One region of the Gordonia sp. YC-XJ4 genome, then DNA from elsewhere that is predicted to be linked to it. Evidence: riboswitches for the same ligand, from Rfam matches in the RefSeq annotation. Region 1 holds a riboswitch; the other holds the start of a gene.
What was found. A riboswitch is a leader RNA that binds a small molecule or an ion and turns the genes downstream of it on or off. The one in region 1 is predicted to bind cobalamin.

Region 1 (7,841 bases):
ATCGACACCTCGCAGAATCATCGGACAGCGCCCGTCGGCTGCCATGAGAACTTGTTTCAGTCCAACTGTGTCAGTCGTCACGATCAGCGTCAAGATACAGAAAGGCACAATTGTGTCTTCATGGGCCAGAGAGTGGGGTAAGGACAATCGACTCAATACGGACACGCGCTTGACCTGCGCTTTCGCAACTGGTCTGCTTATGACAGACGGCGTATGGAACCCGGTGCGATTCCGGGACGGTTGCGCCACTGTGAACTCGCGCCCGCGGGTCAGTCAGACACGTCGCCGTCGAGTCATAGCCCGACAACCGGGGCGCGTCACCCCGAGGAGGTCCCGATGAGTACCCATGTCGCCACGCCGCAGCCCGGTGTCGCCGTCTCCCCCGAAGCCCTGTCGCGCACGCGCGTAGCGCTGATCTTGGGGATCACCGTCCTGTTGGCCCTGCTCGCCTACTACTTCATCGGTGTCGACGAAGGCATGACCTCGGTATTCGGGCACACCATGGTCGTGCACGAGTGGGTTCATGACGCTCGCCACTTCCTCGGCTTCCCCTGCCACTGAGCCGGATTCATGACCGAACTCCGCGTCATCGGGCGCGGAGCCCTCGCCGGACTGATCGCCGGCATCCTGGGCTTCGTCTTTGCTCGTGTCTTCGCCGAACCCGTCATCAACAAGGCCATCGACTACGAATCAGGCCGCGACGACGTCCTCAACGCACTCAACCAGGCGGCCGGTCGGGCGACCGAACCCGATGGTCCGGAGATCTTCAGCCGGACGATCCAGTCGACCGTGGGCATCGCCACCGGCATCATCGGCTTCTCGGTCGCGATGGGCGCCCTGGTGGCCGTCGCCTACCTGATCCTCATGGGCCGGACCGCACTGCGCGCGCGGTATCTGTCCTGGCTCATCGCAGGCTTCGGCTTTCTCGGTATCTACCTGCTGCCGTTCGTGAAGTACCCGGCCAATCCACCGGCGATCGGGCACACCTTCACGATCGAAACCCGCGGTCAGCTCTACCTCGCAATGGTCGCGATCTCACTCGTCCTACTCGGTCTCGCGGTCTACGTCGTACATCGTCTGCATTCCCGGATCGGTACGCAACGCGCGATCCTCGTGGCCGGAGTCGGCTTCCTCATACTGTTCGGCATCGTTCTGGCCGTGCTGCCGTCTCTCGGTGACCTGTCGGCAAACGTCGACCACACCAGCGAGTTCGGCTTCGCACGCGCCGCCACCGAGACACCGCAACCCATCACCAACATCCTCGATCGCCCACTCACGATCGACGGAAGGGTCTATGCGCCAGGGCAGATCGTCTATCCGGGCTTCGACGCCGACGTGCTCTGGAAGTTCCGGTGGTATTCGATCCTGAACCAGGCTCTGGTGTGGTTGGTCATCGGAATGGTCTTCGGTGCCCTGATGAACCGGATGCATCCGTCGACCCCACAGACCATCGGCGAGCAGGCTACGCTCGTCCGGCAGTGACCTCCTCCCTCGACGACCTCGGCCCCTTTTTCGGAGTCGCCACGCACGCCCGCGGGCAGCGGGGTGATGCACCGTGGCTCACGATGGCCGACCTACTCGAGGACGCGCGCATGCTGGAGTCGCGCGTGGACCGTGTGCGTGCCGCACTCGGGGTGGGCGGCACGTCACGTGTCGAGCAGAGGGTGGCTGCGTCGGTCACCCACCTCGGGCTCGTCGCTCGTCTCATCGCTCCGATGATCGCTGTGGAGGCGCTCGACGAACCGCCGATATCGTTCACGGCCGCGGACCTCTGGTGGCAGGACGAATTGGGTGGGCCCTATCCGCTCTCGGTCACCACCGCGGCGACCGACGCCCGGCCCAACCTGGCCGACGGGATCATCGGCGCACTCACCGACGCCGTCGGCGACGCATTCGGGGTGAGTGGGCGAACGCTGTGGGGCAACGTCGCCTCGGCGACCAACAGCGCCGCCAGACTCATCGCGACGGCGCGCCCCGAACACGGCGATCTCGCCGTCGCCGCGGCCGACCGTGTTCTCGCCGAGCCCCATGTCGAGGACGGGCGGTTACGCGCGGGACCGGGATTCCGCCGGCGCAGTTGCTGTTTGATCTATCGGGTCAGCGGCGATCGGGGCGCCGTCTGCGGCGACTGCGTACTCATCTGACCCACCCACCTTCTCGGCAGACCCCACGAACGCACCACGTCCGCCCCACGAGCGTGCAGGGCGGACGTGGAGCAGCGATCAGTTACTGTGTGCCGCGGCCGGTGTCGTCGCCCGGCGCGCAGGATCAGAACGGCTGAGCCAGGTCATGATTCCCGCGAAGGTCGTGGTCAGAACGGTCCACAGGATCACCTGGTTGGCGATCACATACACCCGGAAGTCGCCGATCACCGCGCCCGGGAATCCGGGGAAGACGATCGCGTCGCCGTTCATGACCGGGTCGGGAACCTCATGGAACTCGGGCAGCAGCGCGATCGCAATGGTCACGACCACCAGGTAACCGACGGCGGCGACCACCGAGGCCGCGAGCCCTCCCCAGCGTTGCCGGAGCCACAGCGCCACAACGACCGCCGCGATCACCGCGACCACCGAGATGACCGTGAGGGTGAGGTACGCCGTCGATCGCGCACCGATGGTGTCGTCGTCGCCGACGGCCGGCGGGTTGGCCGGGTATGCGAAGAACGGCACCCCGAAGACCGCGACGAAGCCGAGGAGCCCGATCAGGGCCGCCGCCCAGCGTGGGTCGGCTCCGGCGCGGTGATGCGCCAGGTAGGTCCACAGAACCGTGAACGCGATTGCGAAGAACGCGCCCATCGACACCGCGAAAACGATGGTCCCCACGCCCGCACCGATGTTCTCCTGCACCGAGCGGGTGAACACCTCGGCGCCGTGCTCGTGGCCGCCGTGCCCTTGCGCGGCCATCAGGGCCTCTTCGGCCTCACTGCGACCGTCCTCGTAATCGATGGCCTTGGCCACCTGCGGCTCGATGAAGATCCGAGCGAAAACGTAGGCAACGATCCCGGCGACGAGTCCCGACAGCAGACCGGCACCGATGAATTTCTTCTCCATGTTCGGTTGTCTCCGTGCTCGTTCGATCAGTGGCAGGGGAAGCCGAGGAAGTGCCGCGAGTCGTGCACGAATTCGTGGATGTGGGTGTCGTTGCCGAACACCGACCATGCACCTTGGTCGTAGCCGATGAAGTAGTAGGCCATCGCGGCGAGGATGAAGGTGGCGGTCAGCCACAGGGCTGCCGATGCGACGGAGAGGTCGGGTACCGCGAGGGCCCGCGCCTTGTTCTGGTGTGTGCTTGCAACCATCGGAAGGTCCTTTCGTGGGATGACGCGTCCCAGCGCTTGTCGGATCGATGCTCGGCGGAATCCTGACTCGTCGGGCGGGGGCGACTCCCTGACCCGGCTCACAGTGGCGCGACCGCCCCGGATTCGCACCGGGTTTCCGTCAGCATCTGGCGAGAACTGTATACCCGGCAAATGTGACCGGCGCGACCCATCGGACAAAACGAGCAGAACGCCGCCGCGGCGATTTGTCGGAGGGAGCATGGATGATGGGTGGATGGCTTCGCCGTCGGTCCTCGATCGCTTCACCGCCCCCACCCGGCGGTGGTTCAGCGGCACCTTCGCCGAGCCGACCGCCGCACAGACCGGGGCGTGGTCCTCGATCGCCGACGGCAACCACACGCTGGTCATTGCCCCCACCGGTTCGGGTAAGACCCTCTCGGCATTCTTGTGGGCGCTCGACCGCCTCGCCGCTCGCCCGGATCGGCCGCGCGGCACCCGCGTCGTCTACATCTCGCCACTCAAGGCCCTCGCCGTCGACGTCGAACGCAACCTGCGTGCACCGCTGACCGGCATCACCCGCGCGGCGCAGGAACTCGGCGATCCCGAGCCGGCGATCACCGTCGGCCTGCGCTCCGGGGACACCCCCGCCGCGACCCGCCGCAGTCTGGTCCGCACACCCCCGGACATCCTCATCACCACCCCGGAGTCGCTGTACCTGATGCTGACGTCGTCGGCGCGGGAGACGCTGACCGGCGTCGAGGCCGTCATCATCGACGAGGTCCACGCGGTGGCCGGCACCAAACGCGGCACCCATCTGGCGCTGTCCCTCGAGCGTCTCGACGAGTTGTTGGAGGCACCCGCACAGCGCATCGGATTGTCGGCGACGGTCCGCCCACCCGAGGTGGTCGCGGGCTTCCTGGCCGGTGCCGCGCCGTGCACCATCGTGCGGCCACCCGCGAGCAAGACCTTCGATCTTCGCGTCGACGTGCCCGTGGAAGACATGGCCAACATCCCGCCGCCACCGGACGCACCCGGTTCCGGGGATCTCGACGACGCGTTCTCCCCGACCGCGGGATCGCTGTGGCCCTACGTCGAATCGGCGATCGTCGATCTCATCGAGGCCAATCGCACGACCATCGTGTTCGCCAACTCCCGTCGCCTCGCCGAGCGACTGACCGCACGGCTCAACGAGATCGCCGAATCCCGCATCGCGCCCGCCGCGGTGACCGCTGCGGCCAACCCGCGGGTCGCCGGGGGCGCTCCGGCGATGGTGATGGGTAGCGGAGCGTCCTCGGCGGCCACGACCCTACTGGCCCGGGCACACCACGGGTCGGTCAGCAAGGAGCAGCGCGCCGAAATCGAGGACGAACTCAAGACCGGCCGGTTGCGATGTGTGGTGGCCACCAGCTCCCTCGAGCTCGGAATCGACATGGGCGCAGTAGATCTCGTCGTCCAGGTCGAAGCGCCGCCGTCGGTGGCCAGTGGTCTGCAACGCATCGGCCGGGCCGGGCATCAGGTCGGCGAGATCAGTCAGGGCGTACTGTTCCCCAAACACCGCACCGACCTCATTCATTGCGCCGTCGCGGTATCGCGCATGCGGGAGGGCGAGATCGAGGAGCTGCGGGTACCCACCAACCCCCTCGACGTCCTGGCCCAACAGACGATCGCCGCAGCCTCCATCGACGAGCTCCACGTCGACGAGTGGTTCGAGGTAGTACGCCGCAGTGCACCGTATCGGGAGCTCGGCCGCGGCGTGTACGAGGCCACCCTCGATCTCATCTCCGGACGATTCCCGTCCGACGAATTCGCCGAACTGCGTCCGCGCGTCACCTGGGACCGAGAACGCAATGTGCTCATCGGACGCCGCGGCGCCCAGCGGCTCGCCGTCACCTCCGGTGGCACCATTCCGGACCGTGGCCTGTTCGGTGTGTTCATGGTCGGCGAGAAACAGACGCGCGTCGGCGAACTCGACGAGGAGATGGTCTACGAATCACGCGTCGGCGACGTCTTCGCGCTCGGAGCCACCAGCTGGCGGATCGAGGACATCACCCACGATCGGGTGCTGGTCACGCCGGCGTTCGGGCAGCCGGGACGCCTGCCGTTCTGGATCGGTGACGCGGTGGGCCGGCCGGCCGAACTCGGGGCCGCCATCGGCCGGTTCACCGGTGAGATCGCCGACCGCGCCGAACTCGATCGCCGCGCCGACGAGCTCGGCCTGACCACCTACGCCCGCGACAACCTCGGTGCGCTCATCGCCGAACAGCGCGACGCCACCACCCATCTGCCCACCGACCGCACGCTGGTCGTCGAGCGGTTCCGCGACGAACTCGGCGACTGGCGGCTGATCCTGCACTCCCCGTATGGGTTACGAGTTCATGCGCCATGGGCGTCGGCCATCTCAGCGCGCCTGAAGACGACGCTCGGTCTCGACGGCGCCGTCACGGCCTCCGACGACGGCATCATCGTGCGACTCCCCGACACCGACGACAACCCGCCGGGCGCTGCGGTCTTCACCATCGACCCCGACGACATCGAGCAACTCGTCACCGATGCGCTCGCCGAGTCGTCGATGTTCGCCTCGCGATTCCGTGAATGCGCCGCCCGCGCATTGCTGTTACCGCGTCGCGATCCCGGTCGGCGTGCCCCCCTGTGGCAACAGCGTCAGCGCAGCGCCCAATTGCTGGCCGTGGCCTCGCAATTCCCGGACTTTCCGATCGTGCTCGAAGCCGTCCGGGAGTGCCTGCAAGATGTCTACGACCTGCCCGCGCTGATCGATCTGCTGCGCAGTGTGGCCACCCGCCGGGTGCGGGTCGTCGAGACCGAGACGGAGTCACCGTCGCCGTTCGCGGCATCGTTGCTCTTCGGCTACGTCGGTGCCTTCATGTACAACGACGACGCGCCGATCGCCGAAAGGCGGGCCGCGGCACTGTCTCTCGACACCGCTCTGCTCGCCCAACTCCTCGGCCGTGTCGATCTGCGCGAACTCCTCGACCCCGCGGTGATCACGGAGGTGACCAACCGCCTCCAACGACTCGAGCCGTCGAGGCAGGCCCGCGATGCCCAGGACGTGGTCGATCTGTTGCGCTGGCTCGGGCCGCTGACCACCGAGGAGGTCGACGCCCGATACCGCGGCGACGATCCCGATGCCGTATCCGCCGGTGCCCAACCGGTCGATGCGGCAACGGTTCTCGCTGCTCTGCATCGCGACGGGACGATCATCTCGGTGAGTCAGCGGGGGCGCGCGCTCTGGGCCGCGATCGAGGACACCGCGCGGCTCCGTGACGCGTTGGGCGTACCCGCACCGCTCGGGGTGCCCGCAGCGTTCCTCGAACCGGTCGCCGACCCGGTCGGCGACCTCGTACACCGTTACGCCCGTACCCACGGCCCGTTCACCGTCGACGAGGCAGCCGATTCGCTCGGGCTCGGCGTCGCCGTCATCCGCGACGTGCTGGCACGGATGGCCGGCGAACGCAAGGTGATCGAGGGCGACTTCCTGCCCGAGGCAACCGGTACCCAGTGGTGTCACAGCGACGTGCTCGGGCAGATCCGGCGCGGGTCGCTCGCCGCGAGCCGCGCCGAGATCGAGCCGGTCGACGACGCCACCCTGTCACGCTTTCTCATGGGATGGCAGCACGTCACACCCCGCACGGCCGGCCGTGGCGACCACGACGATCGGCTGACGGGGGTGGACGGGGTGTCGGTGGCGATCGATCAGCTTGCCGGACTACCGCTTCCGGCGTCGGCGTGGGAATCCTTGATCCTGCCGTCGCGCGTCGCCGACTACAGCCCCGCCATGCTCGACGAGCTCCTCGGTTCCGGTGAGGTGGTCTGGTCGGGCGCGGGGCGGATCGGCGGTGCGGACGGTTGGATCCGGTTGTGCCCGGCCGATCTCACCGAGGTGCTGCTGCCCGAGCCCGACGAGATCGACACGACCGAGGTGCATCGCCGACTGCTGGAGACATTCACCGGTTCCGGCGGCTTGCGCTTCGCGCAGTTCGTGGGCGACTTCGCCGACCTCGACGCACCGGCCACCGCGTCGATGACCGCGATCACCGCGGAAGTGGAATCAGGACTGTGGGACCTGGTCTGGTCGGGTCGTCTGTCGAACGACTCGTTCGCGCCGGTCCGGGCCCTGCTCACGCCACGATCGTCCGGCGGATCCCGCACGGCCCCGGCACACCGATCTCGTGCCCGCGCGCCCCGGCTGCGCTCGTCGCGACTCACGACCCGCCATCTGATCTCGACGACTCCGCCGGTATCGACCCCGCCGACCGTGGCGGGGCGCTGGTTCACCCTGCCCGGTCGCGCCACGGACCCGACCGTGTCCACCCAGGTTCTCTGCGATCAACTGCTCACCCGGTACGGCGTGGTGACCCGCGGCGCGGTGGTCGCCGAAGGTGTGGTCGGCGGATTCGCACGGATCTACAAGGCCCTCAACATCTTCGAGGACAACGGATTCGTCCGCCGCGGGTACTACGTCGACGGACTCGGCGGAGCGCAGTTCGCCGCCCCGGCGACCGTCGACGAGTTGCGCCGACACACCCTCGATCATCGGGACACGTCC
Region 2 (7,841 bases), 170 kb from region 1:
AGCGCGGTCTGCGGACGGCGCGGTCGTTGCTGCTCGACATCATCGACCTCGGGCTGCCGGTGGGATGTGAGTTCCTCGAACCGACCAGCCCGCAGTACATCGCCGACGCGGTCGCCTGGGGGGCGATCGGAGCCCGCACCACCGAATCCCAGGTGCACCGCCAACTCGCCTCGGGACTGTCGATGCCGATCGGCTTCAAGAACGGCACCGACGGCAACGTGCAGGTGGCGATCGACGGCGTGAAAGCCGCTGCGGCATCGCATGTCTTCTTCGGCGTCGACGACTTCGGGCACGGCGCGCTGGTGGAGTCGGCGGGCAACTCCGACTGTCACATCATCCTGCGCGGTGGCACCGCCGGACCCAACTACGATGACGACTCCGTCGCCGATGCCGTTGCGGCACTGCAACGTTCGGGTCTGACGCCGCGGGTGATGATCGACGCCAGCCACGCCAACTCCGGGAAGGACCACCTCCGCCAGGCGGAGGTCGCCACACAGATCGCGGCATCGATCCGCGCGCGCCGGGAAACCGGCAACCCGGTGCAGGTGAGCGGCGTCATGCTGGAGAGCTTCCTCGAGGCCGGAGCCCAGTCTCCCGATGCCGATCCGCTCGTCTACGGCAAGTCGGTGACCGACAAATGCATGGACTGGGCGGTCAGCGCCGCGGTGCTCGCCGAATTGGCGCGTGGCTGAACCATTTCGGCGTGGCACCGTCGATCTGCCGCGACGGTTCTGCTCACAGCAGAAGGTGGCGGGTACCGCTCGGGTGCCGTCGTAGGATCGACCCCATGATCGAGCAGACGTCCAAGTCCGAGACCGCCGGAGCCCGGTCGTCGGCACCGGTGGAACCGCTGTTGCGCGAGGTGACCGGCAAGGTTCTGCGACGCCATCGCCACGATCGGGCCGAACGTCTCGTCGAGACCGCTGGTCGGGCCGGTGTCTCGAGCCAGTATCTTTCCGAACTCGAGCGCGGCCGCAAGGACGCGTCGAGCGAACTGCTCGGTGCCGTCGCCGGGGCTCTCGGCCTGTCACTGCTCGACCTCACCCGCGAGGTTGCGGCGGAGTTGGCCCGGTCGATGAGCGTTCCGGTGCTCGGTTCGGTGCCGGCGCGGGGCGGGGATCGGGTGACCACTCGGTGGCGCAACGCCTCCCGGGCGCCACTCGCGCTGGCCGCGTGAGTACTGCGGGCCGTCACCGGCGGGCGAGCACGGCGCGCTCGTCGATGACGTGGTCGGCGATTCCGTAGTCGACGATCTCAGACGCTCGCAGGACCCGATCCCGGTCGGTGTCGTGGCGCAACGTCTCGACGTCGTTGCCGGTGTGGCGGCTCAATGCACGTTCGATCTCCTCGCGGGTCCGCAGGATCTCCTCGGCGGCGAGGATCAGATCGGGAATGGTGCCGCGGCCCTGCCCCGACGGCTGGTGCAGTAACACCCGCGCATGCGGCAGCACCGCACGCCGGCCTGGTCGGCCCGCCGCCAGCAGCAGGGCGGTCGACGAGAGTGCCTGTCCCACACAGGTGGTCGCGATGGGCGCGTGACAGTACTGCATGGTGTCGTAGAGCGCGAAGGTGGCCATCACCGATCCCCCGGGAGAGTTGATGTAGAGGTCGATCGGCGCCTCCGGGTTGTCGGAATCGAGGTGGAGCAATTGTGCGATGAGTGCGTTGGCGACGCCGTCGTCGAGTTCGGTTCCCAGATAGAGGATTCGGTCGTCGAGCAATCGGCTGTAGATATCCATGACGCGCTCGCCCTGCGGCGTTCGGCTGATGACGTTGGGAATCGTGTAGGTGCTCATCGGATCACCCCGAATCCGGCCGGTGTGGTCGCGGCCGGACGCAACTGTGCCACCGAGTCGACGACGTGATCGACGAAGCCGTACGCAAGCGCCTCCTCCGCGGTGAACACGTGATCGCGCAGCGAGTCGGCGAACACCCGATCACGGGTCTGGCCCGTGCGCTCGGCGATGACCCCGAGAACGGTGTCCCGAACATGGCGCAGGTCGTCGGCCTGCAACTCGATATCGGGGGCGTAACCGCCGATCCCCGCAGATCCCTGGTGCAGCAACACCTTTGCGTGCGGCAAGATGAATCTTTTTCCGCGGGTGCCGCAGCAGAGCAAGAATTGTCCTGCGCTGTAGGCCATTCCGAGGTTGACCGTCACCACGTCGTTCGGGATGATCCGCATCGTGTCCATGATGGCGAGCATCGCGGGCACCGAGCCGCCCGGAGAGTTGATCCACAGGCCGATGTCGGCGACCGGATCGTGTGCCGACAGCATCACCAACTGTGCGCACAGCGCACTGCCGATCTCGTCGTCGAGTGCCGAATCGAGCATCAGGATGCGTTGGTTCAGCAGGCTCTCGGCGGTGCGTTTACGGAGGGGTGGGGAGGTCTTCTGTTCGCTCATGTGTCCATGTTGTCGAGCGCTTCGCCAGTGGTGCCATACGATGCTGCTGTGCGCGGAATCGCGCAGCGCACAGCAGATGTGGTGCGGGCACAGTTGCTCTGATGGTCTGCTCAGAGCACCTCGACCTCGGGGCATCCGGCCGGAATGGTCACCACTGCGCGTGTGTGGAGCCGGGCGTCGGCGGTGCTGACGGTCGGGCAGACCCGGAACCGCGCCTCCCACCGGTCGTGGGTGATCGTGGTCAGGACGTATCCGCGTTGGGCGTTGCCGAATCGTACGTGGGGTGAGGCGGCCTTGAGTTGTCGATCGGACTCGTCACTGTCGGCTCCGTCGCCGCCGGAGCTGATGGATGTGCCCGCCAACTCGACACCGACCGTGGGCGCAGGTCGGGTGTAGGTGGATCGCAACTCCGACACCACATTCCGGTGGATGTCGCCGACGATCGACACGAGGTTGGGGGTTCGGCGTTCGCGGGCGCCGTCGAGGACACGGGCCCGCGACGCCTCGTACCCCGCTCCATCCGTCCATGCTCACCGCGCGGACCCCGTCACGCTCGCGCGCGAGGTCGGCGATCGTCGTCTGGTGGGCCAGGACGTTCCATCGGCTGCCGGAGGCCGCGAGACCGTCGAGTATCCACCGCTCCTGGGCTGCGCCGGTGATGGTGCGGTGTGGGTCGGCGGTGGCCGCGTTCTGCCCGGTGTCATTGTCGCCGTTGACCTGATCGCTGCGGTGGGTACGCGTGTCGAGGACGCTGAACTGAGCGAGATCGCCGAACGTGAAGCGACGATAGGCACGAAATCCGCGCTCGGGCGGGGCGAGCCGAACGGCGGTGTTCTCCCACCAGGCGCGCATGCCCGTAGCCCGGCGGAGCAGGAACTGCGGTATGGGTTGGTCGTCCTCGGGAGTGTCGGCGGCCCAGTTGTTGTCGACCTCGTGGTCATCGAAGATCGTGATGAACGGGCTCATCCGATGCGCCGCTTGCAGGTTCGGGTCGAGTTTGTACAGGGCGTAGCGTTCGCGGTAGTCGTCGAGGTCACGGCATTCGCGATACGCCGACGCCGGTACCACCGCGGTGTCGCGTACACCGCCGCCCATGGGGATCGGCTTCTCGTAGATGTAGTCGCCCAGATGAAACATTACGTCGGGGGCCCCGCGGGCCATGTCACCGAACGCCGGATAGTGGCCGTCGGCCCAGGCCTGACAGGAGGCGACAACGAATGACAGTGCGCCGGTAGGTGTTCCGACGCGCTGTGCGGTTCGGGTCCGGCCGACCTCGGAGATCTCGCCGAGCGCGCGAAATCGGTAGAAGTAGTCGGTCCCGGGCGTCAGGCCGCGGACGTCGACGTGCACGCAGTGCCCGGTGTCCGGGCCGGCACGGGTCACCCCACGCGCCACGACGCTCCGCATCCGTTCGTCGCGGGCCACTTCCCACCCCACATCGTGGGTGTCGGCGCCCATGCCGGCCCCGGATGCGAGGGGGTCGGTCGCCAGCCTCGTCCACAGGATGACGGCGTCGGGGAGTGGATCGCCGGAGGCGATTCCCAGGGCGAACGGGTGGCCGGCACCTCGGACCCGTGGAGCAGAGGCGGCGTCGGTCGCGAACAGGGTGGGTGCGGTGGCCAGCCCGGCGGCCAGCGCGGTCCAGGTGAGGAATCGACGGCGGGTCGTCCCGGCGCGCAGCACCTTGTCCGGGGTGACGCGTAGCGGAATATGGCTGGGGGAGGACATGCATCGAGGCGATCACCGCACGGTGTCGTCACGGACGACGACCGGCCACGACTCGGTGATGCGGGGGTGAAGACCTGGGCGACGCCTCGGCGAGATGCCTGCTACGCTCAGCGCGCGTCGGTTCCGACCGGGCCACACGGGCCGGTCGGTGAAAAGGGAATCTGGTGAGAATCCAGAGCTGCCCCGCAGCGGTGACGGAAACGACAGCGGCTCCTCGCACTGGACCTCACGGTCCGGGAAGCGGCCGCGGGTAGGTGGCATCTCGGTGCCGGGTCCGAAGTCCGAAGACCTGCCGCCGTGGCCATGGACAACCGTGGTCGACACTTGCCTCGCGGGATATGGCCGGTGCGCCGATCTGTCGTGCGCGGCTGTCTTCCGCCCGACGAGAGACCGTGCCACAGTGGACGATCACACCTCACCGCAGGCCGCGCCACCCGCGCCGACCTGGGCGCGTGTCGGCGTGCTCGCGGTGCTCGGTGTGCTCGCGCTGTTCGTGGTCGCATGGGCGGGTGTGGCGTTCGGTACCGCCGACGTCGGTGGAACCGATGTGCCGCGCTTCGTGTGGGCCGCACTGACCGGCGGCTCGATCTCCGCCGACGACGCCGCCGCGTACTGGATCGTCATCGATTCGCGGGTACCACGGGTGATCACCGGAGCGGTGGTGGGCGCCGGGTTGTCGGTGGTGGGAGTGGTCGTGCAGGCGATGGTGCGCAACCCGCTCGCCGACCCGTACGTGCTCGGTATCTCCTCCGGCGCATCGGTGGGGGCCACGAGCGTGGTGCTCTTCGGCGTCCTGTCGGGCATCGGGCTCTATGCGATGCCGGTCGCGGCCTTCGCCGGAGCACTGCTCGCGACCCTCATCGTGTTCGGGATGGCCTCCGGTGCAGGCGGATTGACGCCATTGCGACTCGTGTTGACCGGCACCGCGGTGGGCTACGGCTTCTCGGCGCTGACCACGGTGTTGGTGTTCCTCGCACCCACCGGCGACGCCGCGCGCAGCGTGATGTTCTGGCTCCTGGGCAGTCTGGCCGCGGCCGGCTGGTATTCGGCGGTCCTCGTGGGCGTCGTGACCGTCGGCGGGGTGATCGCGGTGGCAGGCTTGGCGCGCTCGCTCAATGCCCTCGCCATGGGCGACGAGGTCGCCGCGTCTCTCGGGTTGTCGGCGTCGCGGTTCCGCGTCATGGCATTTGCGTTGTCGGCGTTGATGACCGGTGTGATGGTGTCGGTGTGCGGGGCGATCGGCTTCGTCGGGCTCGTCGTTCCCCACGTCGCGCGGCTCCTCGTCGGCGCCGACCATCGCCGCCTCGTGGTGATCGCTCCGCTCATCGGCGCGGTGTTTCTCGTCGCCGCCGATCTCGTCGCCAGAACCGCCGTGCCGCCACAAGAATTGCCGCTGGGCGCGATCACCGCCGCCGTCGGGGTGCCGATGTTCCTGATCCTCATGCACCGCCGACGCAGCGTGGTCGATCGATGAAACGGGTTGACGACCACCGGGGGTGGGGAAGATGACGACAGCGGGCTATCACGGGGTCGGCGTCGACATCGGTTCGGCAACGTTGCTGCGCGAGGTGACCTTCACCGCTGCGCCGGGGAGTTTTCTCGGCGTGATCGGACCCAACGGCAGCGGGAAATCGACACTGCTGCGTTGTCTGTATCGCGCCCAGCGCCCCACGACCGGCCACGTCGAGGTCGACGGCGTCGACGTCACCGCCATCTCGATGCGCGACAACGCCCGTCAGGTCGCCGCGCTCACCCAGAGTTCCACGCTGGACTTCGATTTCACCGCAGCCGAGGTGGTCGCCAGCGGTCGGTTCCCACATCGGTCGATCGCGCGGACGTCCCGGGCGAGGGATGCGGCGGCGGTCGAGGAGGCCATGGGTGTCGCCGGGGTCGGCCATCTCGCGGATCGTGTCTTCACCTCGCTGTCCGGGGGTGAGGCGCAGCGGGTGCTGATCGCGCGGGTACTCGCCCAGCAGCCACGGGTCATGGTGCTCGACGAACCGACCAACCATCTCGATGTGCGACACCAGTTCTCGGTGCTGGCCGCAGCCCGCGACTCCGGCGTCACCGTGGTGGCGGCCCTGCACGATCTGAACATCGCCGCCCAGTTCTGTGACACGCTGCTCGTCCTCGTCGGCGGTCGGGTCGTCGGGACCGGCACTCCCGAGCAGGTGCTGGTCCCCGCGAATCTGCGCGCCTGGTTCGACATCGACGCCCACATCGTCCGGCATCCCCGCCTCGACGTCCCCCAGATCCTCTTCGATGAAAGGCAACCATGAGAAGACTTCCGCTGCTCGCGCTGGTCTGCGCGGCACTGCTGACACTCGCCGGATGCGGCGCCGACGTGGCGTCGCCGTCGCAGAGGTCCGCCGGGGCCTCGGTGACCGTCACCAACTGTGGTGCGCCCCTGACGGTTCCCGGCGTGCCGGACCGCGTACTCACCAACGACACCGGTATCACCGAGTTCATGTTCGCCCTCGGGCTCGCCGATCGGATGGTCGGCTACACGACCTACGCGGGCAAGGAACGTGACATCGCCTCCTCGCCGTGGAAGTCGGATTTCGCATCGACCAAGAACCTCGGTGACGCCTTTACCCGAGAGGTCATCGCGGCCGCCGAACCCGACTTCGTGTTCGCCGGATGGAACTACGGGTTCAAGGAGTCCACGGGAGTCACCCCGGACTGGATACGCACCATCGGCGCGGTCCCGTATCAGTTGACCGAGGCGTGCCGGCAGGCCGGCAGCACCGCGCGCGGCATCATGCGGCCCTTCGATGCGCTCTACGCCGACATGAGCAATCTCGGTGAGATCTTCGGCGTGCAGCGCCGCGCCGGTGACCTTGTGTCGCAGTACAAGTCACAGGTCGCCGAGGCCGGGCGCGGAGCCCCGCAGGCCGGTTCACGGGCCAAGGTGTTCCTCTTCGACAGCGCCGACCCGAGCCCGTTCACCTCCGGGCGCAACGCGGCGCCGGATCAGATCATCGACGAGGCCGGCGGCACCAACGTGTTCGGCGATCTCAACGACTCCTGGACCACCACGTCGTGGGAAGCCGCGGCGCAGCGCAACCCTGACGTCATCGTCATCGTCGATTACGGTGCCGGCGAGCAGAACACGGTGGACGCCAAGATCCGCCAGCTCGAGTCACAGCCGCTGATGGCCAACACCACTGCGGTGCGGGAGCGGCATTTCCTCTCGTTCCCGTACGCCGCGCTCGTCGAGGGCCCGCGGAATCCGGCGACCACGGTGGCGCTGGCGAAATACCTGCGGTCGATCGGTCGGTGACAGCCCGGGGCCGACGAACTCGGGGATGCGGTTGTTGGGCCCAGCACGGTGGGGCGTGTCAGGCCAGCACCAACCACACCGCGATGTAGTGCAGCAGCGCCGCGATCGCGGTACACACGTGGAAGACCTCGTGGTGACCGAAGGTCGCCGGCCACGGGTTGGGGCGCCGCAGCGCGTAGAGGATGCCGCCGACGGTGTAAAAGACCCCACCGAGGGCGAGGAGCACCATGACGGTGACCCCCGCGTGGGTCACCAGGGTCGGGGCGACGGCGACGATCACCCAACCGAGCAGCACGTAGAGCGCCACGCCGAGCCAGCGCGGTGCCGCGGGCCAGACGATCTTGAGCACCACCCCGGCGACGGCACCGATCCACACGATCCCGAGCACCCACCAGCGCAGCGGGGACGGCAGGGCAACCACAC

Region 2: linked by a shared signal. The riboswitch ahead of AC5ZH6_RS08305 (FecCD family ABC transporter permease) and the one ahead of AC5ZH6_RS09075 (CbtB domain-containing protein) in region 1 are both predicted to bind cobalamin.

The regions. Positions count from the first base shown of each region.
Region 1 is NZ_CM183447.1:2,056,250-2,064,090, reverse strand. It holds gene AC5ZH6_RS09100 (acyl-CoA dehydrogenase family protein) at 1-2, opposite strand, end outside; gene AC5ZH6_RS09095 (CbtB-domain containing protein) at 337-561, shown strand; gene AC5ZH6_RS09090 (CbtA family protein) at 571-1,482, shown strand; gene AC5ZH6_RS09085 ((2Fe-2S)-binding protein) at 1,479-2,144, shown strand; gene AC5ZH6_RS09080 (CbtA family protein) at 2,223-3,050, opposite strand; gene AC5ZH6_RS09075 (CbtB domain-containing protein) at 3,077-3,298, opposite strand; cobalamin riboswitch at 3,335-3,481, opposite strand; gene AC5ZH6_RS09070 (ATP-dependent helicase) at 3,552-7,841, shown strand, end outside.
Region 2 is NZ_CM183447.1:1,889,135-1,896,975, forward strand. It holds gene AC5ZH6_RS08280 (3-deoxy-7-phosphoheptulonate synthase) at 1-692, shown strand, start outside; gene AC5ZH6_RS08285 (helix-turn-helix domain-containing protein) at 788-1,177, shown strand; gene AC5ZH6_RS08290 (ClpP family protease) at 1,191-1,796, opposite strand; gene AC5ZH6_RS08295 (ClpP family protease) at 1,793-2,407, opposite strand; partial or broken gene AC5ZH6_RS08300 (alkaline phosphatase D family protein) at 2,518-4,135, opposite strand; cobalamin riboswitch at 4,237-4,446, shown strand; gene AC5ZH6_RS08305 (FecCD family ABC transporter permease) at 4,536-5,609, shown strand; gene AC5ZH6_RS08310 (ABC transporter ATP-binding protein) at 5,641-6,414, shown strand; gene AC5ZH6_RS08315 (ABC transporter substrate-binding protein) at 6,411-7,418, shown strand; gene trhA (PAQR family membrane homeostasis protein TrhA) at 7,477-7,841, opposite strand, start outside.